Regions from separate parts of the Bradyrhizobium sp. USDA 4503 genome, predicted to be linked through region 3. Evidence: predicted binding sites of a transcription regulator. Region 3 holds the regulator's gene; each other region holds the start of a gene.
What was found. The regulator PhoB, encoded in region 3, activates phosphate uptake and scavenging genes when phosphate is short. The targets are predictions, from matches to a motif close to TGTCATNNANCTGTCAT.
Positions count from the first base shown of each region.

Region 1: ACVMIH_RS21920 (esterase-like activity of phytase family protein) is a predicted target of PhoB. The motif match lies at 3,285-3,301, and genes of this name have one in related genera.
Region 2: ACVMIH_RS10025 (phospholipase C) is a predicted target of PhoB. The motif match lies at 3,256-3,272, and genes of this name have one in related genera.
Region 4: ACVMIH_RS26535 (DUF2794 domain-containing protein) is a predicted target of PhoB. The motif match lies at 1,752-1,768, and genes of this name have one in related genera.

Region 1 is NZ_JBSRXS010000001.1:4,525,832-4,533,440, reverse strand. It holds gene ACVMIH_RS21930 (mucoidy inhibitor MuiA family protein) at 1-502, shown strand, start outside; gene ACVMIH_RS21925 (enoyl-CoA hydratase-related protein) at 672-1,445, shown strand; gene ACVMIH_RS21920 (esterase-like activity of phytase family protein) at 1,885-3,237, opposite strand; gene ACVMIH_RS21915 (heme ABC transporter ATP-binding protein) at 3,346-4,149, opposite strand; gene ACVMIH_RS21910 (FecCD family ABC transporter permease) at 4,146-5,246, opposite strand; gene ACVMIH_RS21905 (heme/hemin ABC transporter substrate-binding protein) at 5,243-6,193, opposite strand; gene hemP (hemin uptake protein HemP) at 6,202-6,408, opposite strand; gene ACVMIH_RS21895 (TonB-dependent hemoglobin/transferrin/lactoferrin family receptor) at 6,660-7,609, shown strand, end outside.
Region 2 is NZ_JBSRXS010000001.1:2,038,486-2,046,094, forward strand. It holds gene ACVMIH_RS10015 (aldo/keto reductase) at 1-19, opposite strand, end outside; gene ACVMIH_RS10020 (cytochrome-c peroxidase) at 92-1,423, opposite strand; gene ACVMIH_RS10025 (phospholipase C) at 1,533-3,179, opposite strand; gene ACVMIH_RS10030 (alpha/beta fold hydrolase) at 3,654-4,538, opposite strand; gene hydA (dihydropyrimidinase) at 4,585-5,997, opposite strand; gene ACVMIH_RS10040 (aspartate/glutamate racemase family protein) at 5,997-6,761, opposite strand; gene ACVMIH_RS10045 (GntR family transcriptional regulator) at 6,758-7,564, opposite strand; gene ACVMIH_RS10050 (maleate cis-trans isomerase family protein) at 7,580-7,609, opposite strand, start outside.
Region 3 is NZ_JBSRXS010000001.1:4,964,905-4,972,513, reverse strand. It holds gene pstC (phosphate ABC transporter permease subunit PstC) at 1-607, shown strand, start outside; gene pstA (phosphate ABC transporter permease PstA) at 612-1,457, shown strand; gene pstB (phosphate ABC transporter ATP-binding protein PstB) at 1,454-2,272, shown strand; gene phoU (phosphate signaling complex protein PhoU) at 2,379-3,095, shown strand; gene phoB (phosphate regulon transcriptional regulator PhoB) at 3,241-3,951, shown strand; gene ACVMIH_RS23940 (GcrA family cell cycle regulator) at 4,192-4,704, opposite strand; gene ACVMIH_RS23935 (acetylornithine transaminase) at 5,192-6,400, shown strand; gene argF (ornithine carbamoyltransferase) at 6,400-7,326, shown strand; gene ACVMIH_RS23925 (Hsp33 family molecular chaperone) at 7,548-7,609, shown strand, end outside.
Region 4 is NZ_JBSRXS010000001.1:5,565,186-5,572,794, forward strand. It holds gene ACVMIH_RS26530 (Bax inhibitor-1/YccA family protein) at 150-941, shown strand; gene ACVMIH_RS26535 (DUF2794 domain-containing protein) at 1,324-1,695, opposite strand; gene ACVMIH_RS26540 (DUF1223 domain-containing protein) at 2,223-2,984, opposite strand; partial or broken gene acnA (aconitate hydratase AcnA) at 3,211-5,932, opposite strand; gene ccmA (heme ABC exporter ATP-binding protein CcmA) at 6,173-6,775, shown strand; gene ccmB (heme exporter protein CcmB) at 6,772-7,440, shown strand; gene ACVMIH_RS26560 (heme ABC transporter permease) at 7,516-7,609, shown strand, end outside.

The sequences.
Region 1 (7,609 bases), 440 kb from region 3:
CGCGTTCCTGGAAGCGAGCTTCGTGCAGGCCGACGATGCGCCGTTGCTGCCGGGGCAAATCTCGATCTACCGCGACGGTATCTTTGTCGGCCGCAGCCGGATGGCCACCGCCGCCAAGGACGAGACAGTGCGGCTCGGTTTCGGCGCCGACGACAAGGTCAAGATCGAACGCACGGTGGTGAAGCGCAACGAGGGCTCCGCCGGCCTGATCGTGACCACGTCGAAGACCGACGAGCGCGCCTTCAAGACCACGGTGCGCAACGGCCACGACTTCCCGATCAAGGTCGCGGTCCAGGATCAGCTCCCGGTCAGCGAGAACGACGATATCGTGGTGGAGATGCTGCCGTCGTCGACGCCTGCCACGACCACCAATCTGCGCGACAAGCGCGGCGTGCTGGAATGGGCGTTCGAGGCCAAGGCCGGTGATATCAGGGACATCAATTTCGCCTGGCGAATGCGCTGGCCCAAGGACAAGGGCGTCGTGATGGTGCCGGCGGGCTAGAGCCCGTGCCGGGGCTCTAGCGTTGTTGCTTGACGCGTTTTCTTCACGCGAACCGGAACCCACTTCGCTTGAAAACGCTATGAGGACCTGCGTCATCTGCCGATGACAACCCTGCCGATCTCGGGCATCACTTTGCCAAAGGCAACAAAGCCTGAGATCGGGAGGATCCATGAGCTACCAGCACATCATCGTCGATGATCCGCGTCCGCGCGTCCGCCGCATCACGCTGAACCGCCCCGAGAAGCGCAACGCGCTGAACAATCGCCTGCGCGGCGAGATCTTCGAGGTGCTGGAGCAGGCCGACCGCGATCCCGAAATTTCGATCTCGATCCTGCGCGGCGCCGGACCCTGCTTCTCGGCGGGCTACGATCTCTCCGCCGACAATCGCGTCGACCAGCCCTATCACTCGGCATCCGGGCCCGGCCAATGGTCGCGCCATGTCGTCGAGGGCTGGTTCTCGATCTGGGATCTCGCAAAGCCCGTGATCGCGCAGGTGCACGGCTATTGCCTCGCCGGCGGCACCGAGCTCGCGACCGCCTGCGACGTGGTCTACGTCGCCGACGACGCCCAGATCGGCTATCCGCCGGTGCGGCTGATGAGCCCGCCCGACATGCAGTATCACCCGTGGCTGGTCGGCATGCGCCGTGCCATGGAATTGATGCTGACGGGCGACGCGATGTCCGGCCGCGAGGCCGCCGAATGGGGCTATGCGACCCGGTCGTTTCCCCTCGCCGAGCTGGAGACGAAGACGCTGGATTTCGCCGAGCGCGCGGCCAAGGTGCCGATCGAGCTGCAGCAGCTCAACAAGCGTAGCGTCCACCGCGCGATGGAAATCATGGGCGCCCGCGCCGCGATGCGTGCCGGCACCGAGATCCAGGCGCTGGCCTTCACGACCGAGGCCAGCAAGGCCTACATGGCTTCCGCCGCGACGGCGGCAGCGTGAAGGCCCAGCTCGACCAGCGCGACACGACGTTCGGAGATTACCGGACGAAGAAGGAGTGACGATCACGGAAGCCGCGCGCTGAGCTGTATCACCGTCACCCTGAGGAGGCCGCAAAGCGGCCGTCTCGAAGGGCGGCGGCCCGGCTGTCTCCGCGCGGCTGCATCGGTGGCCGTGCATCCTTCGAGGCTCGCCCAGCGGCGCAATTGCGCCGCAAGGCTCGCACCTCCAGCGACAAAGGCGTAGCCTTTGCGCGGGGATGACGGAATGGCCGTCGTGCCGGGATGAGCATCACGCTATCCGCATATTCGCTGTCATGCCCCGCCTTGAGCGGGGCATCCAGTACGCCGCGGCCCATCCACTAAGTTCGGACGTCTCTGCAATACCGGGTCGCCCGGCCGAGCCGGGCAACGACACGCGTGTGATCGGCGAAAGCAGCCCTTCACTTCGCCTTCAGGAACTCGCCGACCTCGAGCAGCACGAACTCGTCGTCATCGGCCTTGTTCGGGTCGCGGCTGGAGGAGAACGGCAGGTTGTTGTCGTTGCCGACGATGATGTGGGTCTCGTCGACCCGGTCGACATTCTCGATGGTGAAGAACGGGAAGGTGTAGACGCCGTCGTTGAGCGGCTTGCGCGCCTTCTTGTTCGGATCGCGGATCTTCATCAGGTCGATATAGGCGATCTTGCGCACCGGCTTGCCGACATTGGCATCGGACAGCTCGATCTTGTAGACGCGCTTGAACTTGGCGAGGTCAGGAAAACAGTTCTCGCCGCGCTGGCCTTGCGGGCAGGCCTTGTCGGCGGTGCCTTCGCCATTGTCGCGCTCGATCACGAGGCCCTGGGCCGGATCGATCATGTTGAAGTCGCCGATCGCATTGCCGTTCTGCTCGAACGCATATTGCCAGTAGCGTCCAGTGAACTTCTCCGCCGCGACGTCGAATTCCAGGATGCGTGAGGCCTCCTTGCCGTCGACCTTCTCCCAATCCTTCTTGTCGGCATCCCACAGCGGCCCCTCGAGCAGGCCGTAAAGGAACTTGCCGTCCTTGGAGGAAGCAAAACCTTCATAGCCCTTGGAGCGGCGCAGGTTGACGTTGGTGTAGCTGGCGCCGGGCGCGCCTGGCGACTGCACCGCCCAGTGATCCGGCGAGCGCACCGGCTTGCCGTCGGCGACGGTCTCGAACACGGCGAGGATCTTGCCGGTCTTGTCGGCCTTGAGGATGTAGGGCCCGAATTCATCGCCGATCCAGAAAATGTCGTTGATGATCTGGAAGCCTTCGGTGTCGAAATCGGCACCGGTCAAATAGCGCTTGGCGGTGTCCTCGTGGACGATGCGGAACGGCACCTTCCTGTCGGGATCGTGCAGGAACACCGTCTCCTGACGCTCGATCTTGCCGCTCGCCCAGTCGATCTTGTGCCGGTTCAGGTACAGCATCGAGTCCGCCGAGTTGTAGCGCGAGCCCATGCCGTTGTCGGTGATCACCCAGAACGAGCCGTCGGGCATCACCTTGATGCCGGAATGGCCCTGCAGCGGCTGGCCCTTGAACGGCAGCGACACGCCGGTCGGCCGCTCGTACGATTTGCCCATCACGGTGCCGATGGCGTCGACGCGCTTGCCGGTGGTGTATTTGCCCGAGGTCTTCAGATCATCAGGGGCGTCGGCGGGCGCGTCGATGAAGCTCTCCGCCGGCATCACGGCGTGTCCCGCCAGCGTCGCCGGGAATTCGCCCTCACCCTGCGCGAATGCCGATGTGGCGAGCAGGATCGAGGCGACGGAGCAGAGCAGGGACAGGCGCATGGTTGATCTCCCAAAGGATAAACGATGCGGTGTTCTCCGAGCCGCCTGTTACAGCCGGCTGACAGTTTTGTGAACCGCGGATGTTGCGGCGGGATAAGGCTTGCGGCGTTACGTCGCCTTGCCCGCCGGCTGCATCGTCTGCGGCAGCAGGAACGGCACGCCGTTTCCGGTATAGGCGATCGCAGCGTCGATCTCGAAGATCTCGCGCAGCGTCTCGGCCTTCATCGCCGCCGTACGGTCGCCGTCGACGGCAAGCCGGCCGCGGTGCAGCAGCAGGATGCGGTCGGCGAACCGCATCGCGAGGTTGAGGTCGTGCAGGATCGCGATCACCGCGGTGCCGCGGGCGGCGCGCCGCCGGGCCGTTTCGACCAGGTCGATCTGGTGGCGCAGATCGAGGCTCGAGGTCGGCTCGTCCAGCAGCAACAGTCCCGGTCCATGCAGCGCTTCGCCGCAGGCGAGCTGCACCAGCACGCGGGCGAAATGCGCCCGCTGCTGCTCGCCGCCGGACAGTGTCGGCAATTGCCTGAAACGGAAACGCGCGAGCCCGACCTCGTCGAGCGCCGCCTCGACCAGCGCGCGCGCCACGGCACGCGGGCTTTCGCCGGCGCCCATGCTGACGATTTCCTCGACGGTGAACGGGAAGGTGACGTTGACATGCTGCGACAGCATCGCGCGGTGCTGCGCCAGCGCGCGCGGTCGGTAAGTTTGCAGGTCGCGCTGCCTCAGCCTGATCGCCCCGCGGGACGGACGCAGGTCGCCCGACAGCATCCGCAGTAGGGTCGATTTGCCGGCGCCGTTGGGACCGACGATCGCGACCATCTCGCCGGCGCCGATCTGCAGCGACACCGCATCGACCAGATCAGTGCCGCCGACCGTCATCGATACCGACTGTGCTTCGAGCAGGGCCGTCATAGCGACACCAGCCCGCGCTGCCGCAGCAGCATGGCGAGGAAGAACGGCGCGCCGATCGCTGCCGTCAGGATACCGATCGGCATTTCCGCGGGTGCCACGATGGTGCGCGCCACGGTGTCGGCGCCGACCAGGAGGATGGCGCCGAGCAGCGCGGAGGCCGGCAGCAGCAGCCGATGCGCGGGCCCGATCACCAGCCGCAACAGATGCGGCACCACGATGCCGACGAAACCGACCACGCCGCAGACCGAGACCGCGACCCCGGTCATCGCCGACACCAGCACGATCGAGATCCGCTTCAGCCGTTCGACGTCGACGCCGCTGTGGAACGCCTCCGCCTCGCCGAGCACCAGCACGTCGAGCCCGCGCGCGATCGAGAGGCAGGCGGCCAGCGCGACCGCCAGCACCGGCGCCAGCGCCGTGAGCTTGCTCCAGGTCGCACCGCTGAGCGAGCCGAGCAGCCAGAAGGTGATGTCGCGAAGCTGGCGATCGTCGGCGACGAACACCAGAAGGCCGATGCCGGCATTGGCGATCGCGGCGATCGCAAGCCCGGCCAGCAGGAAGATCGCGATCGATGTCCGGCCGCCGCGGTTGGCGATGCCGTAAAGCACGACGGTCGTGATCAGCGAGCCGGCAAAGGCCGCGATCGGCAGCAGCTGGTGTTGCAGGAAGCGCAGACTTTCGCCGAGATGGCTGTCGGTGAACACGATCGCGGCCGCCGCGGCAAACGCGCCGCCGGAGGAGACGCCGACCAGCGCGGGGTCGGCGAGGGGATTGCGGAACAGGCCCTGCATGATCGAGCCTGATACGGCAAGGAGGCCGCCGACCATCGCCGCCGCCGCGATCCGCGGGATGCGGATCGACCACACCACGAGTTGGTCGCGTGCGAGCAGCGGGTTGGCGACACGATCAGCCCAAAGCCCAAGCGCCGCCGGAAGCCGAGCCATTGGAATGCCGGCAGCCCCGACCGTCAGGGCGACGAGGGCGGTGCCTGCGAGCGCCGCAAGCAGGCAGAGCAGGGTGAGTGTCGCGGCCGGCCGCAGCGACATGCCGGCGCGCCGTCGTTTCGCACGCCGGCGGCGTTCGGCCAGCACGCTCATTGCCGGCAATTCGCGGTCAGCGCTGCCGGCTTGAAGTAGTCGGCCTCCGGCGCCAGCGCCGGATAAAGCTTGACCGAGAGGTCGCGTGCCGCGGCCGCGGTGCGCGGTCCGAAGCCGAGCAGATAAAGGCCTTCCATCGAGATGAAGGCCTTGTTGGCCGCGACCGGCGTCAGCGCGAAGGCCGGATGCGCGAACACGGCATCCGACGTCAGCGAATCCTTGCCGCGATCGATCGACAGCACGACATCCGGTTTCGCCGCCACGATGGCCTCGTCATTGACCGGCTTGTAGCCGTCGTAACCATCGATGGCGTTGACGCCGCCGGCAAGCCGGATGATCTCGTCCGCCGCGGTCTTGTGGCCCGCCGCCATCGCCCGGCCGTTCAACAGCGACATCACGAACATCACGCGCACCGGCTTCGTTACCTTGGCACGCAGCGCGCGCAGTTGCGCGAGATCGCTCTCCACCGCCGTGGTCAGGCAGGCGGCGCGCGGATCGGCGCCCATGGCGTGGCCCACCAGTCTGATCTTCTCGACCAGCCCGGCCTCCGAGAACGTCTCCGGCACCAGCACCAGCGGCACCTTGGCCGCCTCGAGCACGTCCATGGTCTCCTTCGGCCCTGAGCCCTGCACCGCGAGCACCAGCGACGGGTGCAGGCCAAGCACGCCCTCCGGCGACAGCTGACGCATGTAGCCGACGTCGGGCTTCTCGCGCAGCGCAGCCGGCGGGTAGAGGCTGGTCGCATCGACGCCGGCGATGCGGTCCTCGAAGCCGAGGGCGTAGAGGATCTCGGTGATCGCGCCGCCGATCGAGACGATGCGCGACGGATTGTCGATCACGACGTCGCGGTCGCGCGCGTCATGCACGGTGATGCCCTCGGCCGTCACGGCTTCGATCGGCAGCAGGCAGGAGAAGGCGAGCAAAGCGAGCGTGCGACAAATTGTCATCGGGGCCGTCACTTGGTCAGGATCAGCTTGTTCTGCGAGGTCAGCCGCAACCGGTAATGTTCTTCGCCGTGCATGATGATGATCTCGCGCTCCGCAGCGAACAGGTCGCGGCTGTCGAGACGATTACCGCGCATGATCAGCGTTTTGGCCGCGCCGGATGCAGGCTCGGTCTGCTTTCCGGCTGCGTCGATATTGTCTTCGGAAGCTGCGGACATATTGTGGTGCTGCGCCTGCGAAAATTTTCAAATGGTGTTTGCTTGTATAAGCGGACGAAGGCGCATTCCAACGGCGGCACTTTACAATCGATATAAACAGCGCTGCCGCATTCTTGACCGTTTTGTTGCCGGCTCGTAACCAATCCTCACGCGAGGCAAGCGGTGGCTTGATCGCGATGTAGCCAGCAAGCCGCTCGTCAGAGAGCGCACGCCAGCCAAACCAGAAAAGCGATGATCAGGCTGGGGCTAGAATGGCTGACGGGGCTAGGGTTTCGCGCGCCCTGATTTTGGGCGCGTTGGTATTTTCATTTGTGGCAGCACTGCCGGAACGCGGCTTCGCGCAGACCGCCGATCCGTCGGCGGCGCGTCCTTCGACCGAGCGGCCGAAGCAGGCCAAGCGGAAGCCGAAGCCGGCGGCCGAAGCTCAGGCGGCGCCGGCGGCGATGAACGCGCGGGCGCAGATCGGCGCGGTGCCGGTGCAATCGCTCGACACCATCACGGCGGTGGCCTCCAAGACCGAGGAGCGCGCGATCGATGCGCTGGCGCCGGTCAGCTCCGTCACGCTGGAGAAGATCCAGGGCCTGCAGCCGAACCGGCTCTCGGACATATTCTACAACGTGCCCGGTGTCTCGGTTCAGGAGCGCGGCGACGATCCGGCGACCGTCATCAACATCCGCGGCTTGCAGGATTTCGGCCGTGTCGCTGTTGTCGTTGACGGCGCGCGGCAGAACTATCAGCGCACCGGCCACAACGCCAACGGCTCGTTCTTCCTCGATCCCGAATTGATCGGCGGCGTCGACGTGGTGCGCGGCCCGACCGCGAACATCTACGGCTCCGGCGCGATCGGCGGCGTGGTCTCGTTCCGCACCAAGGATATCGACGACGTGGTGCGTCCCGGTGAGCGCTGGGGTGTCGACATGTCGGGCTCCTACGGCACCAACAAGGACCGCGGCATGGGCTCCGTGTTCGGCGGTGTACGCGTCGATCCGAATGTCGATGTGTTCGGCGGCGCGGTTTATCGCACCCAGGGCAATTACAAGGACGGCGCGGGCACCGAGATCGGCAACACCGGCAACGATATCGCGGCCGGCCTGATGAAGGTGACGTTCCGCCCGGCCGAAGGCCACGAGTTCAAGATCGGCGGCATCTTCCAGGACTACCAGTACAATATCGGTCAGCCGAACCGCGGCCCGACCACGAC
Region 2 (7,609 bases), 2.9 Mb from region 3:
TGCCTTCGACGACATTCATGGGCCCATTATGCGCGCATGACGAAGCCCTGCCAACTCGCGGTTCGGTTCCGCGATGGAACGTCGCGACGTCTCACCGCTCCGGCTGGTAGCCGTCGGTTAGCGTCTTCAGGAAGGCGATAATGTCGGCCTCGTCCTGCGCCGTCATCGCCGGCGTGTCGCCGAGATGGCGCTCGAACGGCGGATCGCTGACGTCGACATTGCCGTGATATTTTTCCGGCAGGTCATCGTACTTGCGCACCGTGCCGTCGGCGCCGCGCGGAAAGACCTTCTCCGGATTGGTATCGCGGAAGTTATAGAAGTCGAGCACCTGCTCGAGGCTGGTGAAGACGCCGTTGTGGAAGAACACGCGACGCGTTGCCGCGTTGCGCAAGGTCGGCGTCAGAAACATCCCGCAATATTGCGTCTGCTCGGCAATGTCGGTGCGGTACGGACCGCAGACCCCGAGATCGAAATGGTCGGGATCGCGGTTGCCGGCGAGCGCGGCGTTGCGCGGCGCACCGAGCGCCTCATATTGGTGATCGGTGAACAGCGGCGGCAGACCGTCCCGGGTCGGCTGCGACGTATGGCAGCCGCCGCAATTGGCCTTGTCCGGATCGTTGAACAATTGCAGGCCGCGCAATTCGCTCTCGTTCAATCGCGCCCTGCCCTCCAGCCAGTAGTCGAACTTGCTGGTGTAGGGATGGAAGCTCGGCTCCTCAACCTGATAGCGCGCGACGGCAAACATCGCCTCCGCGACCAGCAGCCGCGTATTGTCGAAGACACCGGCGCCGAACAGCTCGGCGAAGCGCGGCGCGTAGCTCGCCTGGCGCAGCTTCTGCGCCACGATTTCGATGCTGCCGCCGTCCATCTCGTTGGGATCAAGCAGCGGGAAGATCGCCTGGTCCTGCAGCGTATCGGCGCGGCCGTCCCAGAACAGTCCGCCCTGCGGCACGATGTTGACCGCCGACGCGGCCGTCCCGGTCGCGACCTTCTTGGCGCGCGGAGCCTGCTGGCCGAGCGCGGCCAGTTGCGCGAAGTCGACGACATTGTCGTCTTCGTCCTTTTCCGGCCCGATGCTGAAATTCGGCTGCCGCTCGAGATAGGTCAGGCCCGGCACGGCGCGTGTCCCTTGCCGGGATTGCGCGGGCCCGCCGAGCATCACCGGCCCATCATTGGGTGGCCCGTAGGCGTGGTCCGGACTGTGACAGGACGCGCATGACAATGCGCCCGACGAGGACAGCGACGCGTCGAAAAAAATCTTCTGGCCGAGCTGCGCCATGGCGGACAGCGGAGCAACAGGCGGACGCCTGAGCTGCACCGGGTTCGGATTGGTCCCCGGAAGTCCCTGCGTCTCGACGGCCGCAACGGCGCCGGCCATGCACAGCAGGCCGGCGCCGAGAAGCCACAAGGTGCGGCCATTCATATCAGATCCAGTGTCGTTAAGCGTTTTCGCGCGAACTGGAGACCAGTTCGCGCGAGCAGAACGCGTCAGGGCAGAGCTTCGGTTCTGATTGGATCAGAACCGAAGGGCGTTAGTGGTGATGGTGATCGTCCGGCGCGCTGACGATGACGGTGCCGGCGGTCGGATCGAGAAACAGCGTGTCCTGCCGGTACTCGTGGTCCTGGCCGTGGCCGCGCTCGAAGTCGAACATGTCGGCGATCGATTCGACGTTGTCGTCGAACGAGCCGCCGCCGAGACGCTGGCCGTGCAGCCAGTTGTCCTCGATGAAGCGAACGACGGAGGCCTGCGAGATGCGGGTGTGGCTGACGTAATTCCGCTTGGCGAAGGGCGAGATCACCAGGAACGGGACACGCGTACCGGGACCGCAGCGGCCGTTTACCGGCTGGCCGTTGAGGCCGTTCGGCGGCGTCTGCCTGCCGATACCGCGACCGCACTGGCCGGGACCGTTGACCTGGTCGGCGGTGGGATCATACGAGGCGCTGATCGGTGCAAGGTACTGGTGGTCGTACCAGCCGTCGGAGTCGTCATAGGTGATGATGACGGCGGTCTCGCCCCACTCCTTCTGCTTCTGCAGGAAGTTGATCAACTCGACATTGCCGGCCTGCTCATCGAGCGGATCGGAGTTGCCGGGATGACCGTCCTGATAGGCCGGCATCTTGATGTAGGAGACGGCCGGGAAGTTGCCGGCCTTCACCGAAGCATAGAAGTCCTCGAGATCGTAGGCGTGATTGGCCGGATCGAGCGTCTTGCTGCCGGGCACATAGGTGTGTCCGACCGCATTCACCGAGCTCGGCCGCGCATGGCTCGGGTTGGCGGTCGACTTGTAGTACTGGAACCAGGCGTGGTGCGGGATGTAGTCCACGACGGTGCCGTTGACGTTGCTCGAGAACGTGCTGCGGCCGCAGTTGGTGGTGCCGTTGCTGTTCTTGAGCGTCAGGTCGAAGCCGCCCATGAAGCTGCCCCAGCTAATCTGCTCGGCATTGAGCAGGTCGCCGATGTTCTTGCTGGTCATCAGGACCTGGCTGGTCGTGCTAGAGCAGGCATCGTAGGCAGGGTCGGTATCACCGATCAGCGTCAGGCCGCCCTGGCCGTCGGCGATCGAAGATGACGAGCCGACGATGTTCTGCGCGCCGTTGGTCTGGCCGGAGATCACCTCGAGCGCGCCGGGCGTCGACGGACCAAAGGTGTCGGTCCAGCTGTTGTCGCTCATCGCGAAGTTCTGGGCATAATTCCAGAACGCGGTGACGGTGTTGCCGTCGAAATAGCCCATCACCTGCCCGTTGGTACCGAACGCGCCGACGCCGCCGGCGGTGCCGCGACCGGTGAATTTCGGAAACAGGTCTTCCTTGCCGTTGTCGACTGCCTGCTGCTCGGGCGTGTAGGCGTGGTTCTGCGACTTGGTGTTGGCCTGGGTGCGGTCGAGGCGGAACGGATTGGTTGCGCCGGTGCCGTTGGCCGGATTGGTGTTCGGGTTATTGGTCAACAGATTGGCGCTGGCGAGATTGTTGACCTTCGGCGTATGCGGCTTCGCCGTGAACGGAATCGAGCCGGTCGGGTTGGTCGCAACCGGGTAGGTTGCGAAGTAGTGATCGAACGAGCGGTTCTCGTTGAAGATGACGACGAGATGCTTGATCGGCGTTTGGGTGTGGATGTCGTGCGGATGATGATCGTGGCCGTTATTGCCCTTGTTGTCGTCCTGAGCGGCGGCGCTGCACATCACCGCAGCGGCAGCAACCAGACAGACTCCGACCGTCGAAAGAAATTTGGTTTTCACCGTAGTGCCCCTTTTTGTTTTTAAGGATTTATGACGTCGACCTGCGACAAGTTATCCACCACCGATGACAGCGCTGTGTCGGTCGAATGAATGCGACGAACGATGATGCGCGCTCATGTCCGCATCGGTTGCAGATATCGGGGGACCAATCTTTGCGCGCATGACAGACGCCCTCCTCTTCCGTCTCACGCGATCGGCTATCTGTGGACGCGGTTTCGGTCACAAGACATGGAATTGAACGGATCGCGTTGGAGATGACTGCAGCAGTCAGCAATCATGCGAACAGGTTGTGCACCGCCGGCTGTCGCGGCTTGCTCACGCCCGAAAAAAATCCGCGCCTTCCGGGGATGTGTCCCAAAAAGCGCGGATGCTTGGTCTGGTGGCGGATGAAGGCCGCGATTCAACTCGGCGTGAAGCCTACCCCTTCATTCCAGTGATCGAAGCACTGACCGCGCGCGGATCGCGCTGCGGCCAGCGGCCGCTCTCGACCTGCGCCAGGAATTCGCCGACGATCCGGTTGTATTCGTCGGGCTCCTCGATGTTGATAGCGTGGCCGCAGTTCGGCATCACCGCGAGCGCGGCCGACGGGATGCTCTGCTTCATCAGGATGCCCGGCAGCAGGCAAGGCCAATCCTCGTCGCCGGTGATGATCAGCGTCGGCACCTTGATCCGCTTCATCTCGTCGACCAGCGTGTAGAGCGAAGGGCGCTCCTTCTGTACGCCCTGCTGGGTGTTGGCCGATCCCACCGCCGAATGCTCGGCCAGCATGGCCTTGAACTCGGCATGGCCGCGCGGGTCCTTGTTCTCGTACTGCACGCGGGTCGGCCCGTAGGCGTAGCGCTCGGCGAAGGTCGGCATGCCCTCCTTGCGGATCATGCCCGCGATCACGTCGGCCTCGGCGCGAAACGTCTCGCGCTTATCGAGCTCGGCGCCGTAGCCGCAGCCACCGATGCATAGCGACAGCGCCCGATCAGGGTGACGTAATCCGAAATGCAGCGTCGCAAAGCCGCCCATCGACAGACCGACGATATGCGCCTTCGGCGCGCCGATATGATCGAGCACCGCCAGGATATCGTCGGCGGCGCGCGCCTGCGAATAGGACGAGACCTGCTCCGGCACATCCGACGGCGGAAAGCCGCGCGCATTGTAGGCGATGGTCCGGAAGCGCTTGCCGAAGTGCCGCATCTGCGGCTCGTAGCTGCGCAAGTCGCCGGCGAACTCGTGAACCAGGATCACCGGATGCCCCGATCCGGTCTCCTCGAAATAGAGCCGCACTCCGTCGTCTGTCACAGCATAGGGCATGTTGATCTCCTGCCTTCTCTCTTTGCTTGTTACGGATTTGGTCGCGTTACGGAATGGTCGCGGCCTTCGGCGGCTTGGCGCGGGGCAGATAGGTGCCGTGGTCCTTGCCGCCAATGAGCGTACCGTTATCGACGACGACCTTGCCGCGCACCATGGTCAGCACCGGCCAGCCCGTGACCTCGAGCCCCTCATAGGGCGTGTAGTCCGCGCCGTCGTGGATCAACTCGTGACGGATCGTCACCTTGCGCTTCGGGTCCCACAGCGCGATGTCGGCATCCGAGCCGACCGCGATCGTACCCTTGCGCGGATAGAGGCCGTAGATCTTGGCATGGTTGGTGGCGCTGAAGGCGACGAAGCTGTTGAGGTCGATCCGCCCCTTCACCACGCCTTCGGAGAACAGGATCGGCAGCCGCGTCGCCACGCCCGGGATTCCGTTTGGCACCCAGCGGAAGCTGGTACGTCCCTTCGGCGCAAGCTTGCCCTGCGGGTCGTCGTAACGGAACGGACAATGGTCCGACGAGAACACCGAAAACACCTTCTGCTGCAGACCTTCCCAGCAGGCCTGCTGGCTGGCGACGTCGCGCGGCGGGGGCGAGCAGACGTATTTTGCGCCTTCCATGTTGAGCTGATCGAGATCCTTTTCGGTCAGCATGAGGTATTGCGGACAGGTCTCGCCCATGACCCGCAAGCCCCTTTGCTGCGCGCGCCGGATTTCGTCCATCGCCTCGCGGTTCGAGACATGCACGATCATGATCGGCACGTCGACGAGCTCGGACAGCGAGATCGCGCGATGGGTGGCCTCGCGCTCGACCGGGATCGGCCGCGAGGTCGCATGGAAGCGCGGCGCGGTGTTACCGGTCCGTTCGAGCCGGTCGGTCAGGAAGCGGATGGCGTCGAAATTCTCCGCATGCACCATCAGCATGGCGCCGGTCTCGCGCGCGACCGACATGGTCTCGAGCAACTCCCGGTCCGACAGCGCGAGGCCCTCATAGGTCATGAAGACCTTGAGCGAGGTGTAGCCGTCCTCGACCAGGGCCGGCAGCTCCTGGCCCAGCACATGCTCGGTCGGATCGGTGAGGATGAGATGGAAGGCGACGTCGACATGGCACTCGCCTTCGGCCAGCGAATGGTAATGCTTCAGCGCCTCGCGCAGGGTCTGGCCCTTCTCCTGCAGACAGAACGGCAGCACGGTGGTGTTGCCGCCGAAGGCCGCCGATCGCGTGCCGCTGGCAAAACCATCGGCCATTACGATGCCGTCGCCGGACGGCTGGGCGAAGTGGACATGGCTGTCGATGCCGCCGGGCAGCACCAGGCGGTCGGTGGCGTCGATGATCGTGGCTGCATCGCCGAGATCATGGCCGAGCGCCGTGATCTTGCCGCCGCGGATACCGACGTCGCAGGCGAAGGTGTCGGCCGCGGTCACCACGGTGCCGCCGCGGATAATGGTGTCGAAGGACATCAGTTTGTTCCCTCCTTCGGTGAGCGGTGTTCGATGATTGCGGCGAGCGGCTCGGCCAGCCCGCGCGTCGGCTTCGGATCGGGACGGCGGAAGGTGCCGGCCACCGCCTTGCGCGGCTTGAGCACGGCGAGCGTCTCCGCCTGCCGCACCGCCGCCGCGACCGGATCGACCACCGGCACCGGAATGCGGTCGCGGACTTTTGCCGCGAGTCCGGCAAGCGGTGCGCCCGACAGAATGACGACGTCGGCGTTGTCCTGATCGACCGCACGGTTGGCGAGCGCGACCAGCAGCTCCTCCTTCTCGGCCTGCACCTCCGAGATCGACTGGAAATGACCGTCAAGCGTGCGAATGCCGGCGCAGCGCGAGCTCAGCCCGTGCATGGCGACGCATTCCTCGTACCAGGGCGCCAGCGCGCCGGCGAAGGTGACGATACCAAACCGGCGGCCGAGCATGCAGGCCGTGAGCATCGCAGCTTCGGCCAATCCCACGACGGGGAAGGCGAACAGCTCACGCGCGCCGAACAGGCCGGGATCGCCGAACGCCGCGATGACAGCGGCATCGACGCCGGGGCCGGCTTCAGCCAGCATCTCCAGCGCGATCGCACCGCCGATCTGGGCCTCGGCGCGGGTCGCGATATAAGGCACGCCGCGCGCGGCGGTGAGCGGCACGAGCTCGGTGCCGGCCGACGCCGCCTTGCTGCCGGCGGCATGGAGCAGATCCGTCACATCAGCCGTCGTGTTGGGATTGAGCAGCAGGATCTTCATGGCGCAACGTCCCTCGTCTTGCGGCCGCGTGGCCTTGCCGGTGCCTCCGGTGCCGCGGCGTCGTCCGCCTTGTCGTTCATTGCCTTGGCATCCAGCGTCTCGGCGACGATCTCGCCGGTGCGGCGCACGTGGTGGGCCAGTATCTGCCCGGCCCGGGCCGCATCACGCGCCTTCAGCGCCGACAAAATCTCCTGATGCTCTTGCACCGATTCATCCCAGCGGCCGAGCACCGACAGCGCGAAGAAGCGCGCCCGCTCGGCCCGCGCCAGCAGCGCCTCGTGCGTCGCCTTCAACACGGCATTGCGGGCGAAGCCGACGATCGCCGAATGGATCTGCTGATTAACTTGAAAATAATCGCGTAGCTCGCCGCGGCCGTGATGCCATTCGATCTTGTCCTGCAGCGCCGCGAGCCGTTCGAAGTCGTCCGACTCCATGCGCAGCGCGGCGAGCTCGGCGGCGCAGCGTTCGATGCCGCTGACGGCCTCGAACAGTTCGGCGAGCTCGGCGCGGCGGAACGGCGCCACCACGGCGCTGTGGTTGAGCCGCAGCTCGACCAGGCCCTCGCTCGCCAATTGCTTCAGCGCCTCGCGCAGCGGCGTGCGCGAGACGCCGAGCGCGTCGGAGAGGTCCGCCTCCCCCAGCGATTGCCCCGGCGCCAGCTCGCCGCGCACGATCATGGTGCGCAGCCGCGTCGCCGCCTGCTCGTGCAGCCCAACCCGCGGCACGCGCAGACGGCGCCGTTGCAGCGCGGTCATCGCGCGCTTGGGTTCCTTGTTACGTCTGGTCGCCTTGGGTTCAGTCACCGCTTGCCTTCACTGTCATGATTGGAGATCGCGCCCTCCCACGTG
Region 3 (7,609 bases):
GATCGAGCTGCTCGCCGGCATCCCCTCGATCATCTACGGCATGTGGGGCTTCTTCGTGCTCGGCCCGTTCCTGGCCAACACCTTCCAGCCCTTCATGATCCGGATCTTCGAGGGCGTCCCGGTGCTGGGCGCGGTGTTCGCCGGCCCGCCGTCCTATCTCAGCCTGTTCAACGCTGCGCTGATCCTTGCGATCATGGTGCTGCCCTTCATCACCGCGATCTCGGTCGACGTGTTCAAGACCGTGCCGCCGGTGCTGAAGGAGGCCGCCTACGGCATGGGCTGCACTACTTGGGAAGTCGTTCGCAGCGTCGTGATCCCCTACACCCGCGTCGGCGTGATCGGCGGCATCATGCTGGCGCTCGGCCGCGCCCTCGGCGAGACCATGGCGGTGACCTTCATCATCGGCAACTCGTTCCGGATCTCGTCGTCGATCTTCGCGCCGGGCACCACGATCTCGGCGGCGATCGCCAGCGAATTCGCCGAGAGCGACGGCCTGCACCAGTCCGGCCTGATCCTGCTCGGCCTGCTGTTGTTCGTGCTGACCTTCTTCGTGCTCGCCGGCGCGCGGCTGATGCTGATGCGGCTTGAAAAGAAGGCGGGGAAGTAACGCCATGAACCCGATCTACAAATCCCGCCGCCGCAGCGACATCGTCATCCGCGCACTCTGTGTCGGCGCTGCGCTGTTCGGCGTTACCTGGCTGGCGCTGATCCTGATCACGCTGCTCTATAACGGCCTTGCCGGCCTCAGCGTGCAGCTGTTCACCCAGAACACGCCGCCGCCCGGCTCGACCGAAGGCGGCTTGCTCAACGCCATCGTCGGCTCGGTCATCATGACCGTGATCGGCGTCGGCATCGGCGCGCCGCTTGGCCTGTTCGCCGGCACCTACCTCGCCGAATACGGCAAGCACGACAAGCTGACCTCGGTGATCCGCTTCATCAACGACATCCTGCTCAGCGCGCCCTCGATCATCATCGGCCTGTTCATCTATGGTGCGGTGGTGGTGCCGATGCGCGGCTTCTCGGCGATCGCAGGCAGCCTTGCGCTCGCGGTGATCGTGATCCCAGTCGTGCTGCGCACCACCGAGGACATGCTGCTCTTGGTGCCCAATCCGCTGCGCGAGGCCGCCTCCGCGCTCGGCCTGCCGCGTTCGCTGGTGATCAAGCGGATCGCTTATCGTGCCGCGCGATCGGGTCTGATCACCGGTGTGCTGCTGGCGACCGCCCGCGTCGCCGGCGAGACCGCGCCGCTGCTGTTCACCGCGCTGTCGAACCAGTTCTTCAGCCTGGATCTGACCAAGACGATGGCCAACCTGCCAGTGACCATCAACAACTTCGTGCAGAGCCCCTACGCCTACTGGAAAGAGCTGGCGTGGAGCGGCGCGCTGCTCATCACATTCACCGTGCTCGCGTTGAATATCGGCGCGCGTATCCTTGGTGCCGAAAGGGCCGCAAAATGACCGAGCTTTCCGTCTCCACGACTGCCGCAGGCCACATTCCCCAGGTTCCGCTGCCGGAAGCGCCGCCGAAAGTCACGGTGCGCAACCTCAACTTCTATTACGGCGAGCACCACGCGCTGAAGAACATCAACCTGACGCTCGGCACCAACCGCGTCACGGCGTTCATCGGCCCGTCCGGCTGCGGCAAGTCGACCCTGCTGCGCATTTTCAACCGGATGTACGACCTGTATCCGGGTCAGCGCGCGGTCGGCCAGCTGATGCTGGACCAGACCAACATTCTCGACCCCAAGCTCGACCTCAACTTGCTGCGCGCGCGGGTCGGCATGGTGTTCCAGAAGCCGACGCCGTTCCCGATGACGATCTACGAGAACATCGCCTTCGGCATCCGCCTCTATGAGAAGATCTCGAAGTCCGAGATGGACGACCGGGTCGAGAAGGCGCTGCGCGGCGGCGCGCTGTGGAACGAGGTCAAGGACAAGCTGAACGCCTCCGGCCTGTCGCTCTCCGGTGGCCAGCAGCAGCGCCTGTGCATCGCGCGCACCGTGGCGGTGCGCCCCGAGGTGATCCTGTTCGACGAGCCGTGCTCGGCGCTCGACCCGATCTCGACCGCCAAGGTCGAGGAGCTGATCCAGGAACTCTCCGAGGACTACACGATCGCGATCGTCACCCACAACATGCAGCAGGCGGCGCGCGTCTCCGACAAGACCGCCTTCATGTATCTCGGCGAGCTGATCGAGTTCGACGACACCAACAAGATCTTCACCTCACCGGGCGATCGGCGCACCCAGGACTACATCACCGGCCGGTTCGGTTGACCGGCGCATGATCCGGAAAAGTGGAAACCGGTTTTCCGATCAGGTCATGCTAAAATTCAGGACACGAAGCCATGATCCCCGGGATCATGGTTGAGGGAGACAAGCGATGGCTTCTGAACATACCGCCAAGGCATTCGACAGCGACCTGCAGGAGTTGACCCGCCTGGTCGCCGAGATGGGCGGCCTGGTCGAACGAATGATTACCGAGTCGGTCGACGCGCTGATCCGTCGCGACGTCGCGCTCGGCAAGCGCGTGGTCGCCGCCGACATCGAGATCGACAATCTGCAGCGCAACATCGAAGAGCGCGCGGTGCTGACGATCGCGCGCCGCCAGCCGATGGCGATCGACCTGCGTGAGATCGTCAGCGCGATGCGCGTCGCCACCGATCTCGAGCGGATCGGCGACCTCGCCAAGAACATGGGCAAGCGCGTCGCGGCGCTGGAGAGCGATTTCCAGCCGCTGAAGTTGATCCGCGGCCTCGAGCACATGACCGACCTCGTGCTGTCGCAGGTCAAGTCGGTGCTCGACGCCTATGCCGCGCACGACCTGCCGGCGGCGATGAACGTCTGGAAGGGCGACGAGGAGGTCGATGCGATCTGCACCTCGCTGTTCCGCGAACTGCTCACCTACATGATGGAAGATCCGCGCAACATCTCGTTCTGCATCCATCTGATGTTCTGCGCCAAGAACATCGAGCGGATCGGCGATCACGCCACCAATATCGCCGAGACCGTGTTCTACATGATCGAGGGCCAGCAGATCACCGACAAGCGCCCGAAGGGCGACATGACCACTTTTGCCACCACGGTGCCGGGCAACTGAGGCATGATCGGCAAGCACGGAACCGGCAAGAGCGAAACTGGACGATCCTCGCGACAAATCGTTTCCGCGGGGACTATGCTCAAGGAAGTAAGCGTTTCGGTTTGCGTCTGGGCAACGGATCACCACAGAGAAAGAACTTAAACCGATGAGCGCACGCATTCTGGTAGTCGAAGACGAGGAAGCGCTGACGACGCTGTTGCGCTACAATCTCGATGCGGAAGGCTACGATGTCGAGACGGTGGGGCGCGGCGACGATGCGGATACAAGGCTGAAGGAGCGCGTTCCCGACCTCGTGGTGCTGGACTGGATGCTGCCGGGCCTGTCCGGCATCGAACTGTGCCGCCGCCTGCGGGCGCGGCCCGAGACCAAGCAGCTTCCGATCATCATGCTGACCGCGCGCGGCGAGGAAAGCGAGCGCGTGCGCGGGCTTGCCACCGGCGCCGACGATTACATCGTCAAGCCGTTCTCGGTGCCGGAGCTGCTGGCGCGGGTGAAGGGCCTGTTGCGCCGCGCCAGCCCGGAGCGGCTTGCGACCGTGCTGACCTACGGCGACATCGAGCTCGACCGCGAGAAGCGCCGCGTGGCGCGCTCGGGCCGTCCGATCGATCTCGGGCCGACCGAGTATCGCCTGCTCGAATTCTTCCTCGAGCATCCCGGCCGCGTGTTCAGCCGCGAGCAATTGCTCGACAGCGTCTGGGGCCGCGACATCTACATCGATGAGCGCACCGTCGACGTGCATATCGGCCGCCTGCGCAAGCTGCTCAATCCGGGCCGCGAGCAGGATCCGATCCGCACTGTGCGCGGCGCCGGCTACGCGCTCGACGACCGCTTTGCCAAGGCCGAGCCGCAGCCGTAACGGCCATGCGGCATTCATAAACCGCAACACGGCGTCGTCCCGGCGAAAGCCGGGACCCATACGCCGCGGCCAGCGCAATCGGCACGCGGCCAGACGGCTTTCTAACAACACCCATTCGTGGTTATGGGTCCCGGCCTGCGCCGGGACGACGCTGGTGATATAGCCGGGCTGGGTCACACAAAAAAATCCCCGCTTTCGCGGGGATTTGTCTTTGAGGTCTTCCGTCGTTTTCCCGAGTGCTCACTTGATCTGCGGTTTCGCCGACGGCCGGCGGCGATCGGCGGCGGGCTGGTAGGCGACGCGCGAGTGATGCGCGCAATAGGGCAGGCCGCCGAGCGCTTTGCCGCCGCAGAAGAAGAATTCCGGGCTCGAGGGATCGCCGACCGGCCAGTGACAGGTGGCCTCGTTGAGCTCGAGCAGCGACAGCCGCTGGCTCATCGGCACCACATTGTCGTAGGAGATCGGATCGGGCTCCATCTCGGCCTCGAAGGCGTGCGCCAGCGCGGTGTTGCCGCGCGAGACCGGGCGCGCCACCCGCATCATGTGCTGGGCGGGGCGGGCCTTGCGCTGCCGCGGCGCGGCCGTGGAGGGTGCCTTGGCGCGGCCGGAGAGGCCGAGCCGATGCACTTTGCCGATCACGGCGTTTCGCGTCACATTGCCAAGTTCCGCCGCGATCTGGCTGGCCGACAGGCCGGACTCCCAGAGCTTCTTCAGCTGCTCGACGCGATCGTCGGACCAGGTCAATACAGTCATCGCATTCTTCCCTTCGCGTAGCGCCGGCCAATCATTGGAGCGGCGCTGCGAGCCAATCTGGACAAATATCCCTGCGGCCAGAATCCCTTAGCCCTCGCCGGGCACGGTGTTGCGCCCGAACGTTTACGCGAGACACAAAGGCTACTTAGAGGGTCCAGTACCGCCGCACGAGATGTCGTACCCGACAGGCCAAACGCTACAATATGGCGTGACTCTGGCGCAAGAGTCCGCGGTCGTGCGTCCACATGTTCCCACACAGTTAAGCATCGCGATGAGGCTTTTCCACCGCACCGGAATGCTCCGGATTGCGCTCGTTTCGCATTGCAGGAAGGCCACTTCGTGGCGATTGACACTTACCGACCGCAGCATAGAATGCCCGCCACGTGCCGCCCGCAAAGGCGGCCGTTTTGTTTTCCGAAGCTGGCCGTTGCTGCGCTGGCGTCAAGGCGCGCGGCAATTGTCGGCTTAAAAACCGCCAGTGATCGTCATGACCAACGCTGCCACGTCGCATCTGCTCCCCGTCTTCGCCAGGGTCGATCTCGGTTTCGAGCGCGGTGAGGGCGCCTGGCTGATCGCAACCAACGGCGACCGCTATCTCGATTTCACCTCGGGCGTCGCGGTCAACGCGCTCGGGCACGCGCATCCGCATCTCGTCAAGGCGCTGCAGGAACAGGCGACCAAGCTCTGGCACATGTCGAACCTGTTCAAGAGCCCGGACGGCGAGGTGCTTGCCGCGCGGCTGTGCGAGCAGAGCTTTGCCGACTTCGTGTTCTTCTGCAATTCCGGCGCGGAAGCGATGGAGGGCGTGATCAAGCTGGTCCGCCACTATCACTTCTCCAAGGGCCATGGCGAGCGCTACCGCATCATCACCTTCGAGGGCGCCTTCCACGGCCGCACGCTGGGCACGCTGGCGGCGACCGGCTCGGCGAAATATCTCGAGGGCTTCGGCCCGCCGATGGACGGCTTCGACCAGGTGCCGCATGGCGACATCGACGCGGTGAAGAAGGCGATCGGTCCGCACACCGCCGGCATCCTGATCGAGCCGGTGCAGGGCGAGGGCGGCGTGCGCTCGGCGCCACAGGCGTTCTTCAAGGCACTGCGCGCGCTGTGCGACGAGCACGGCCTGCTGCTCGCCTTCGACGAGGTGCAGACCGGCATGGGCCGAACCGGCGAGCTGTTCGCCTACAAGCGCACCGGCGTCACGCCGGACGTGATGTCGCTGGCCAAGGCGCTCGGGGGCGGTTTCCCGATCGGCGCGGTGCTGGCGACCGCGCAGGCCGCGGCCGGCATGGCGCCCGGCTCGCACGGCTCGACCTTCGGCGGCAATCCGCTCGCGGTCGCCGCCGCCAATGCCGTGCTCGACGTCATGCTGAAACCCGGCTTCTTCGAGTATGTGCAGAAGATGTCGCTGCTGCTCAAGCAGAAGCTCGCCTCCGTCGTCGACCGCTATCCCGGCGTGCTGTCGGAGGTACGCGGCGAGGGGCTGTTGATCGGCGTCAAGGCCGTGGTGCCGTCGGGCGACCTGATCGCAGCGCTGCGCAGCGAGAAGCTGCTCACCGTCGGCGCAGGCGACAATGTGGTGCGGTTCCTGGCGCCGCTGATCGTGACCGAGTCCGAGATCGACCAGTCGATCACCGCGCTCGAGCGCGCCTGCGCGACATTGTCGGTGGCGCAGCCGAAGAAGGCGGCTGGATAATGAGCAAGCCGGTCCGTCACTTCCTCGATATCAACGAGCTGCCGCTCGGCGAACTGCGCAACATGCTGTCCGCCGGAGCCGCCATGAAGGCGAAGCTGAAGGCGCATGAGAAGGGCAGGAAGCCGCTCGAAGGCAAGACGCTGGCGATGATCTTCGAGCGCCCGTCGACCCGCACAAGGGTGTCGTTCGACGTGGGCATGCGCCAGCTCGGCGGTGAATCCATCATGCTGACCGGCGCCGAGATGCAGCTCGGCCGCGGCGAGACCATCGCCGACACCGCGCGCGTGCTGTCGCGCTATGTCGATGCGATCATGATCCGCATCCTCAACCATGACGCGCTGCTCGAGCTCGCGGCTCACGCCACCGTTCCCGTCATCAACGGCCTGACCCGGCGTTCGCATCCCTGCCAGGTGATGGCCGACCTCATGACCTATGAGGAAAACCGCGGCTCGATCGAGGGCAAGACCGTGGCCTGGACCGGCGACGACAACAACGTGCTGGCCTCCTGGGCGCATGCCGCCGAGCGGTTCAAGTTCCAGCTCAATGTTGCGACCCCGCCGGAGCTGTCGCCGAAGAAGCCGATGCGCGACTGGATCAAGGCGACCGGCGCGCCGATCATGCTCGGCACCGATCCGGAAGCCGCCGTGCGCGGCGCCGACTGCGTCGTCACCGACACCTGGGTGTCGATGGGCGACAAGGAGGGCGAGCACCGCCACAACGTGCTGCGGCCCTATCAGGTCAATGCCAAGCTGATGTCGCTCGCCAAGCCGGACGCACTGTTCATGCACTGCCTGCCCGCGCATCGCGGCGAGGAGGTCACCGACGAGGTGATCGACGGGCCGCAATCCGTGGTGTTCGACGAGGCGGAAAACCGCCTGCATGCGCAGAAGGGCATTCTGGCCTGGTGTTTCGACGCGGTCGCGTAGTCGGAGATCAGTAAGCGTTGTCGTCCCGGGCAAGCGAAGCGCGACCCCGGACCCATAACCATCGCTGTCAATTGTTGCGAAGGCTGGGGCACCAGCTTGATGCAAGCAACTCACATCGGTGGTTATGGGTCCCTGCTTTCGCATGTTTTCGCAGGGACGACGGAAACATCCGCGTTAGTGAACCCCTTTATTTCATGGTCCGAGACCCCAGATAGAGCGCCATGGTTTCACAATCCCCCGACATCAAAAACACGCCCGAGGCGCCGGTTCGCGCGCCCTCAGC
Region 4 (7,609 bases), 600 kb from region 3:
GTGTTAATTTCCCACATACCAATCGGGTCGGATGGTCGGTTTGAATGACACGGAATTAATGTTCCGCAAACCGAGCCATCTGAGATAGATTTACGACCGGCGCCGCAAATCCCTTGCGCTCCACCGGGACCAACCACGGGAATTCGACCATGTCGGACCTAGACCGCAACTACGCTTCTCCTTTCGGCCGGGCCGCCGGGCGCATTGACGCTGCGGCCGTCGACGCCGGTCTGCGCGCCTACATGCTGCGCATCTACAACTACATGAGCATCGGCCTGGCCATCACCGGCCTCGCCGCGCTCGGCGTCTACATGGGTGCGGTGACGACCGACCAGTCGGCCGCCGTCGCCAAGTTCGGCAACGCCTATCTGACGCAGTTCGGCTACGCGATGTTCGTGAGCCCGCTGAAGTGGCTGTTCATCCTCGCCCCTCTGGCGATGGTGTTCGTCATCTCGGCCGGCATCAACCGCCTGCAGCCCGCGACCGCCCAACTCCTGTTCTGGGTGTTCTCGGCGCTGATGGGTCTGTCGCTGTCGTCGATCTTCCTGGTGTACACGCACACCTCGATCGTGCGCGTGTTCTTCATCACCGCGGCAACGTTCGGTGCGCTGAGCCTCTACGGCTACACCACCAAGCGTGACATGAGCGGCATGGGCTCGTTCCTGTTCATGGGTCTGATCGGCATCATCATCGCGAGCCTGGTCAACCTGTTCCTGGCGAGCTCGGCGCTGCAGTTCATCGTGTCGGTGGTCGGCGTGCTGGTGTTCGCGGGCCTCACCGCCTGGGACACCCAGCGGCTGAAGAACGACTACATCTACGGCTACGCCTCGCAGGGTGGCGTGATGGCAGAGCGTGCGGCAATCACTGGTGCGCTGTCGCTCTACCTGAACTTCATCAACCTGTTCACGCTGCTCCTGCAGCTGCTCGGCCAGCGCGACTAAGCGCCTCGAGCGAGCCGATCAAATCCAAGCCCCGGCCATTCCGCCGGGGCTTTTCTTTTGGGCGAGGCGAGATGTGATGTAGCCCGGATGAAGCGCAAGCGAAATCCGGGACAGGCTCATCCGCGGCTTCAACGGCCCCGGATTGAGCGGAGCCTGCCATCGAGCGCGTTTGCGCGCCCTGTTGCCTCCTCCGGGCTACGAAACTCGGGCACAACTGTGCCGCCGGATCAGCGGATTTGTAGCCCGGATGAGCGAAGCGACATCCGGGACGGTCTTACCACGCGAGTACAGCTTCCCCGGATTGCGCGGAGCCTGTCATCGGGCGCGCGTTCGCGCGGCCCGTTGGCTCCATCCGGGCTACAAGCGGACTGACCTGACGCGCTTACACCAGCGACAGCTTGCGATCGATCACGAACAGCACGCGTTCGAGTTCATGGCCACGACGGAGGATCAGGCCGGTCGCGGAAATCACGCTGTACATGCCCTGCTTGCGCGCAAGCCGGGGGTCCTTCTCGATCCGGTAGATCGGCACTTCCGACGCGCGCCGGAACACCGAGAACACGGCCCGGTCCTTCAGGAAGTCGATCGCATAATCGCGCCACTCGCCGTCGGCGACCATGCGGCCGTAGAGATTGAGAATGCGGTTGAGTTCAAGTCGATTGAAAGTCACGCGATTGGGCTGAGGGGTCGCGGCGGCGGTGCGCGCCGCGGCACGACTCCCGCTCGGATCAGTGTCCTCCGAGATCAAACTCATCGAGCGCCTCCTGTCACCTCGGTGGCGATCGGGTTCCGAAGGCCCCTCTTCGGGATCGTCACGAGAGTGACATGATCGCGCTAAGCGCGCGGGCCCGCAAGGGGCCAATCGCAATGCAACCGGGCCTTAACCACCGCCGCGCGCGGCGGATTGTCCGAAAAACCGCAGAGTCACGGGAACGTTAGCGGAATCATATTGCTGCCCCACTTCCGCCCATCGCCCGCCCCGCTGCCCTGCGAAAAGGAAATCCTGCGTTGGCCCGGTCCTTTCGGTTCCGGATTCCTCAGCCCCCAGCCCCCCGGGGCCGTCGGGATCGGGCCTGTTCGCAGGGGAGTCAAATCCCAACACTGGGCCAACGAAAGTTGGTCCTTTTTGTTTTGGGACCTGCGCAAGCGAGACGCGCGCGCCAAGCACCGGCGCCTTCCTTTCGGCAGATCACTGAATGCAGGTTTGTCGCCATGCGGCTGCACGAAAACATGCGTGCGACCGGCGGAAGCCAGCGCATCGCGCCTTACCGCAGCGAGGCGCTAGTGAAGTGAGGTGAAGGCAGCGCCGAGCATCGGGCCCGGCTTGTCGCGGTTGCCGTCCTGGACGTACACCGCCGCAGCATCGACACCGTCACGCGTGATGTTCTCCAGCGGCACGGTCCAGCTCCCGGACGAACCGTTCCAGTCACCGACCTTGAGGAGATTGCGCACGACGTTGTGGTAGGTGATCTCGCGGCCGCGGTTCTCGCCGCGCGCGATCGAGATCGGCACCGACTTCGAGATCGAGCAGATCCAGACCTCGCCGCGCGACACGGCCGGCGACTTCGATGCGGCGACCGACACGTTGATCTGCTTGCCGCTCAGCGTCATCGTCACGGGCACCGACATCACGCTGCCGCTCCTTTCGGTGTCCTTGATGGCGTCCTCGATACTGGCGCGATCGCTGCCGATCACATGCGCGGAGCCATTGATCACGGCTTGCGGCGTGTAGACGTCGCGGTCGCCGCGAACATGCGAATAGGCCTTCTGGCGCGCGCTGAAACGGGAATCGGCCAGCGTGTCCTTCCAGCCGAGATAGTCCCAATAGTCGATCGGCATGCTCAGCGCGATGACGTTGGGGTCCTTCGCGAGGTCACCGATGATCTTGTCCGCGGGCGGACAGGACGAGCATCCCTGCGAGGTGAAGAGTTCGACGACGGCACGCGGATCGGCGTGGGCGGGGCGGATGATCGCGACGATTGCGCAGATACCAAGGGCGCTGGACCATCGCGAGATACAGTTATAGGCCATCATCGCTGTCATACTGCGAACCAGTCGTGATGATTTCCATCCGTAATTGTACGGAGCATGAAGTCTGTCCCTGAACTTGCGTGCCCCAAAACGCGAGAAAGCGGCCTTTTCATAGGCCGCCTTCTTTTTAGCCGCTACTCACTAAGCAGTGAGGCACCGATCACAAATCCGCGTTGGAGCATGGTCCGGAAAAGTGTGAAGCGGTTTTCCGGACAGACCATGCTCAAACAAAGGGGCCTTAGGCCGCGAGTTTGCGCAGCACATAATGCAGGATGCCGCCGTTGCGATAGTAGTCGAGCTCGTCCAGCGTATCGATGCGGCAGAGCAGCGGGACATCCTTTTTGCCGCCGTCAGCGGAGACGATCTCGGCCGTTAGCGTCTGGCGCGGCTTCAGGTCGCCCTGCAGCCCGCGGATCGTGACCTTCTCGTCGCCCTTGAGGCCGAGCGTGGACCACGACGTGCCGTCCTGGAAGGTGAGCGGAAGCACACCCATGCCGACCAGGTTGGAGCGATGGATGCGCTCGAAGCTCTGGCAGATCACCGCGCGCACGCCGAGCAGGCGCGTGCCCTTTGCGGCCCAGTCGCGCGACGAGCCGTTGCCGTATTCGGCGCCGGCGAACACCACCAGCGGCACGCTCTCCTGCTGGTACTTCATCGCGGCGTCGTAGATCGACATCTGCTCGCCGTCGGGCCAGTGCCTGGTCAAACCGCCTTCCGGAATATTGCCGTCCGCGCCCTTCAGCATGAAGTTCTTGATGCGGATGTTGGCGAAGGTGCCGCGCATCATCACTTCATGGTTGCCGCGCCGCGTGCCGTACTGGTTGAAGTCGGCGGGGCGCACCTGGTGCTCGCTGAGGAACTTGCCGGCGGGCGAGGTCAGCTTGATCGAACCGGCCGGCGAGATGTGGTCGGTGGTGATCTTGTCGCCGAACATCGCGAGGATCCGCGCGTCGACCACGTCGGTGACCGGATCCGGCTGCTTCTTCATGCCCTCGAAATAGGGCGGGTTCTGCACATAGGTCGAGCTCATGTTCCAGCGATAGGTCTCGCTTTCCGTGGTCTTGATCTTGCGCCAGTTGGTATCGCCCTTGAACACGTCGGCGTACTTCTTCTTGAAGATCGTCGCGGTGACGTACTTCTTCATGAAGGCGTTGATCTCCTTGGCGGTCGGCCAAATGTCCTTGAGGAACACCGGCTTGCCGTCCTTGCCGATGCCGAGCGGCTCGACCGCGAGATCCTTGGTCACGGTGCCGGCGATCGCATGCGCGACGACGAGCGGCGGCGAGGCGAGGTAGTTCGCCTGCACGTCGGGCGAGACGCGGCCTTCGAAGTTGCGGTTGCCCGACAGCACGGCGGCGGCGACGATGCCGTTTTCGTTGATTGACTTCGAGATGTCTTCCGGCAGCGGGCCGGAATTGCCGATGCAGGTCGTGCAGCCGAAGCCGACGAGGTTGAAGCCGACCTTGTCGAGATCGGCCTGCAGGCCAGAATTGGCGAGATACTCCGCCACCACCTGGCTGCCCGGCGCGAGCGAGGTCTTCACCCACGGCTTGGCCTTGAGGCCCTTGGCGGCCGCCTTGCGCGCCAGCAGGCCGGCGCCGATCAGCACGCTCGGATTGGAGGTGTTGGTGCAGGAGGTGATCGCCGCGATCACGACGTCGCCATGGCCGAGATCGAAGTCACGGCCCTCGACCGCATAACGCTTCTGCTCGCCCTCGGGCTTCTTGTATTCGCCGACCAGCGCGGTCGCGAAACCGGTCGACACCGCCGGCAGCGCGATGCGGCCTTCGGGGCGCTTCGGCCCGGCCATCGACGGCACGACGTCGCCGAGGTCGAGCGTCAGCGTGGTGGTGAACACCGGGTCAGTCGACTTGGCGGTGCGGAACAGGCCCTGCGCCTTGGCGTAGGACTGCACCAGCTTGACGCGATCGGCCTTGCGGCCCGAGGTCTTCAGGTAATCGATGGTCGCGGCATCGACCGGGAAGAAACCGCAGGTCGCGCCGTATTCGGGCGCCATGTTGCCGATGGTCGCCTTGTCCGCGACCGAGAGATAGTCGAGGCCCGGGCCGAAGAATTCAACGAACTTGCCGACCACGCCGAGCTTGCGCAGCATCTGGGTGACGGTCAGCACGAGGTCGGTCGCGGTGACGCCTTCCTTGAGCTGGCCCTTGAGCTTGAAGCCGACCACTTCGGGCAGCAGCATCGACAGCGGCTGGCCGAGCATGCAGGCCTCCGCCTCGATGCCGCCCACGCCCCAGCCGAGCACGGCGAGGCCGTTGACCATCGTGGTGTGCGAGTCGGTGCCGACCAGCGAGTCGGGATAGGGCGACCTCGAAGGTGCCGGTCTTCCGGCCGACCGTCATCTTCTCCTTCTTGGTCCACACCGTCTGCGCGAGATATTCGAGATTGACTTGGTGGCAGATGCCGGTGCCGGGCGGCACCACCGAGAAGTTCGAGAACGCCTTCTGGCCCCACTTGAGGAACTCGTATCGCTCCTGGTTCTGCTTGTATTCCTCGGTGACGTTCTTCGCGAACGCCTTGTTGTCACCGAAGAAGTTGACGATCACCGAGTGGTCGATGACGAGATCGACCGGCACCAGCGGGTTGATCTTCTCGGCATCGCCGCCGAGGTTCTGCATCGCGTTGCGCATCGCCGCGAGGTCGACCACGGCCGGGACGCCGGTGAAATCCTGCATCAGGACGCGCGCCGGGCGGAACGCGACTTCGTGCTCGAGCTGGCGCTTCTTCAGCCACTTCGACACCGCAACGATGTCTTCCTTCTTGACGGTGCGGCCGTCCTCGTTGCGCAGCAGGTTCTCCAGCAGAACCTTCATCGAATACGGCAGCTTCGAAATCCCCTTCAGTCCGTTCTTCTCTGCCTGGGGCAGGCTGTAATAGACGTAGGACTTGCCGCCGACCTTCAGGGTCTTGCGGCATTTGAAGCTGTCGAGCGAGGTCATGCGAGGAATCCCAATTCTCAGTTATACCCGGCAAGGGTAACTAAACACCGGCGATCGAGACTGGCCAAGGGATGGCCTGGGGTGGGTTGCGGCCGCCGATTGTGTGTGCTGCATCAAGTTCCGGGCTTATAGAACCTTTCTAGAAGCGCCGCCACACCGACAAGCGTGCGACAGCGTTGCGCGACCCAAAAATTCTCACGCGGTAGCGAAAGATTTCAGAGGGCTGTGACAAGACGAACCATGCGGCTCTCGGGACGAAATCTGAAATGCGTGCGCGGCGGACGCGAGGTGTTTTCCGGCCTCGATCTGTCGGCCACGTCAGGCGAGGCGCTCGCCATCAGCGGCCCTAACGGCGCCGGCAAGACCTCGCTGCTGCGCGTCCTCGCCGGGCTATTGGTTCCCGCCGAGGGTGTGGTCGCGCTCGAAGGCGGCGACGCCGAGCTCAGCCTGCCTGAGCAGGCCCACTATCTCGGCCACCGCGACGCCCTGAAGCCGGCGCTGAGCGTTGCGGAAAATCTGTCCTTCTGGCGGGAATTCCTCGGCGGCGAGACCGAGGACGCCGGCCGCTGCCTTGCCGCCGTGGCGCTCGACCACGCCGCGCATCTGCCGGCGGCCTACCTCTCCGCCGGGCAGCGCCGCCGCCTGTCGATCGCGCGCCTGCTCTCGGTGCGGCGACCGGTGTGGCTGCTGGACGAGCCGACATCGGCGCTCGACGCGGCCGGACAGGCGCTGTTCATCGACCTGATGCGCGACCATCTCGCACGGGGCGGCCTGATCGTCGCGGCGACGCATCTGCCGCTCGGCATCGATGCGCGCGATCTGCGGATGGGAGGCGCGGCATGAGCGCGCTTGGCGCCTTGATCCGCCGCGACATCCGCATCGCGCTGCGCGTCGGCGGCGGTGCGCTGATCGGCGTGCTGTTCTTCCTCACCGTCACGGTGCTGATGCCGTTCGCGGTGGGCCCGGATCTCGCGCTGCTGTCGCGGCTCGGCCCCGCCATCCTCTGGCTCGGCGCGTTGCTGGCGAGCCTGCTCACGCTCGACCGCCTGTTCACGGCCGACCACGAGGACGGCTCGCTCGACCTCATCGTGATGAGCCGGACGCCGCTGGAACTCGCCTGCGCCGCCAAGGCGCTGGCGCACTGGATCGCCGCCGGCCTGCCGCTGATCATCGCAACCCCGGTGCTCGGCCTGCTGCTCAATCTCGACGGCACGGCGACGCTCGCGGTCGCGGCGACGCTGCTGGCGGGAACACCGGCGCTGACCTTCACCGGCATGATCGGCGCGGCCCTGGCGGTGACGCTGCATCGCGGCGGGCTATTGCTGGCGGTGCTGGTGCTGCCGCTGTCGATCCCGGTGCTGATCTTCGGTGTTGCGGCCTCGCAGGCGGCGATTTCGGGCCCCCTGCCCTTTGGAACGCCGTTCTCGATCCTCTGCGCGCTGTCGCTTGCCAGCCTCGTGATCGGCCCCTTTGCCGCGGCCGCGAGCCTGCGGCACGGGCTGGACTGAGATGAGCCAGATCAAATCTCGCCGGGAGGAAATCGGCCAATTGCCTGCGACACATCGGACGATTATCAGGGTGCCATGACGCTGACCGACCTCGCCAATCCGACCAAGTTTCTGGCGCTGACCGCGCGCATCCTGCCGTGGCTCGCCGGCGTGACCGCGATCCTGCTCG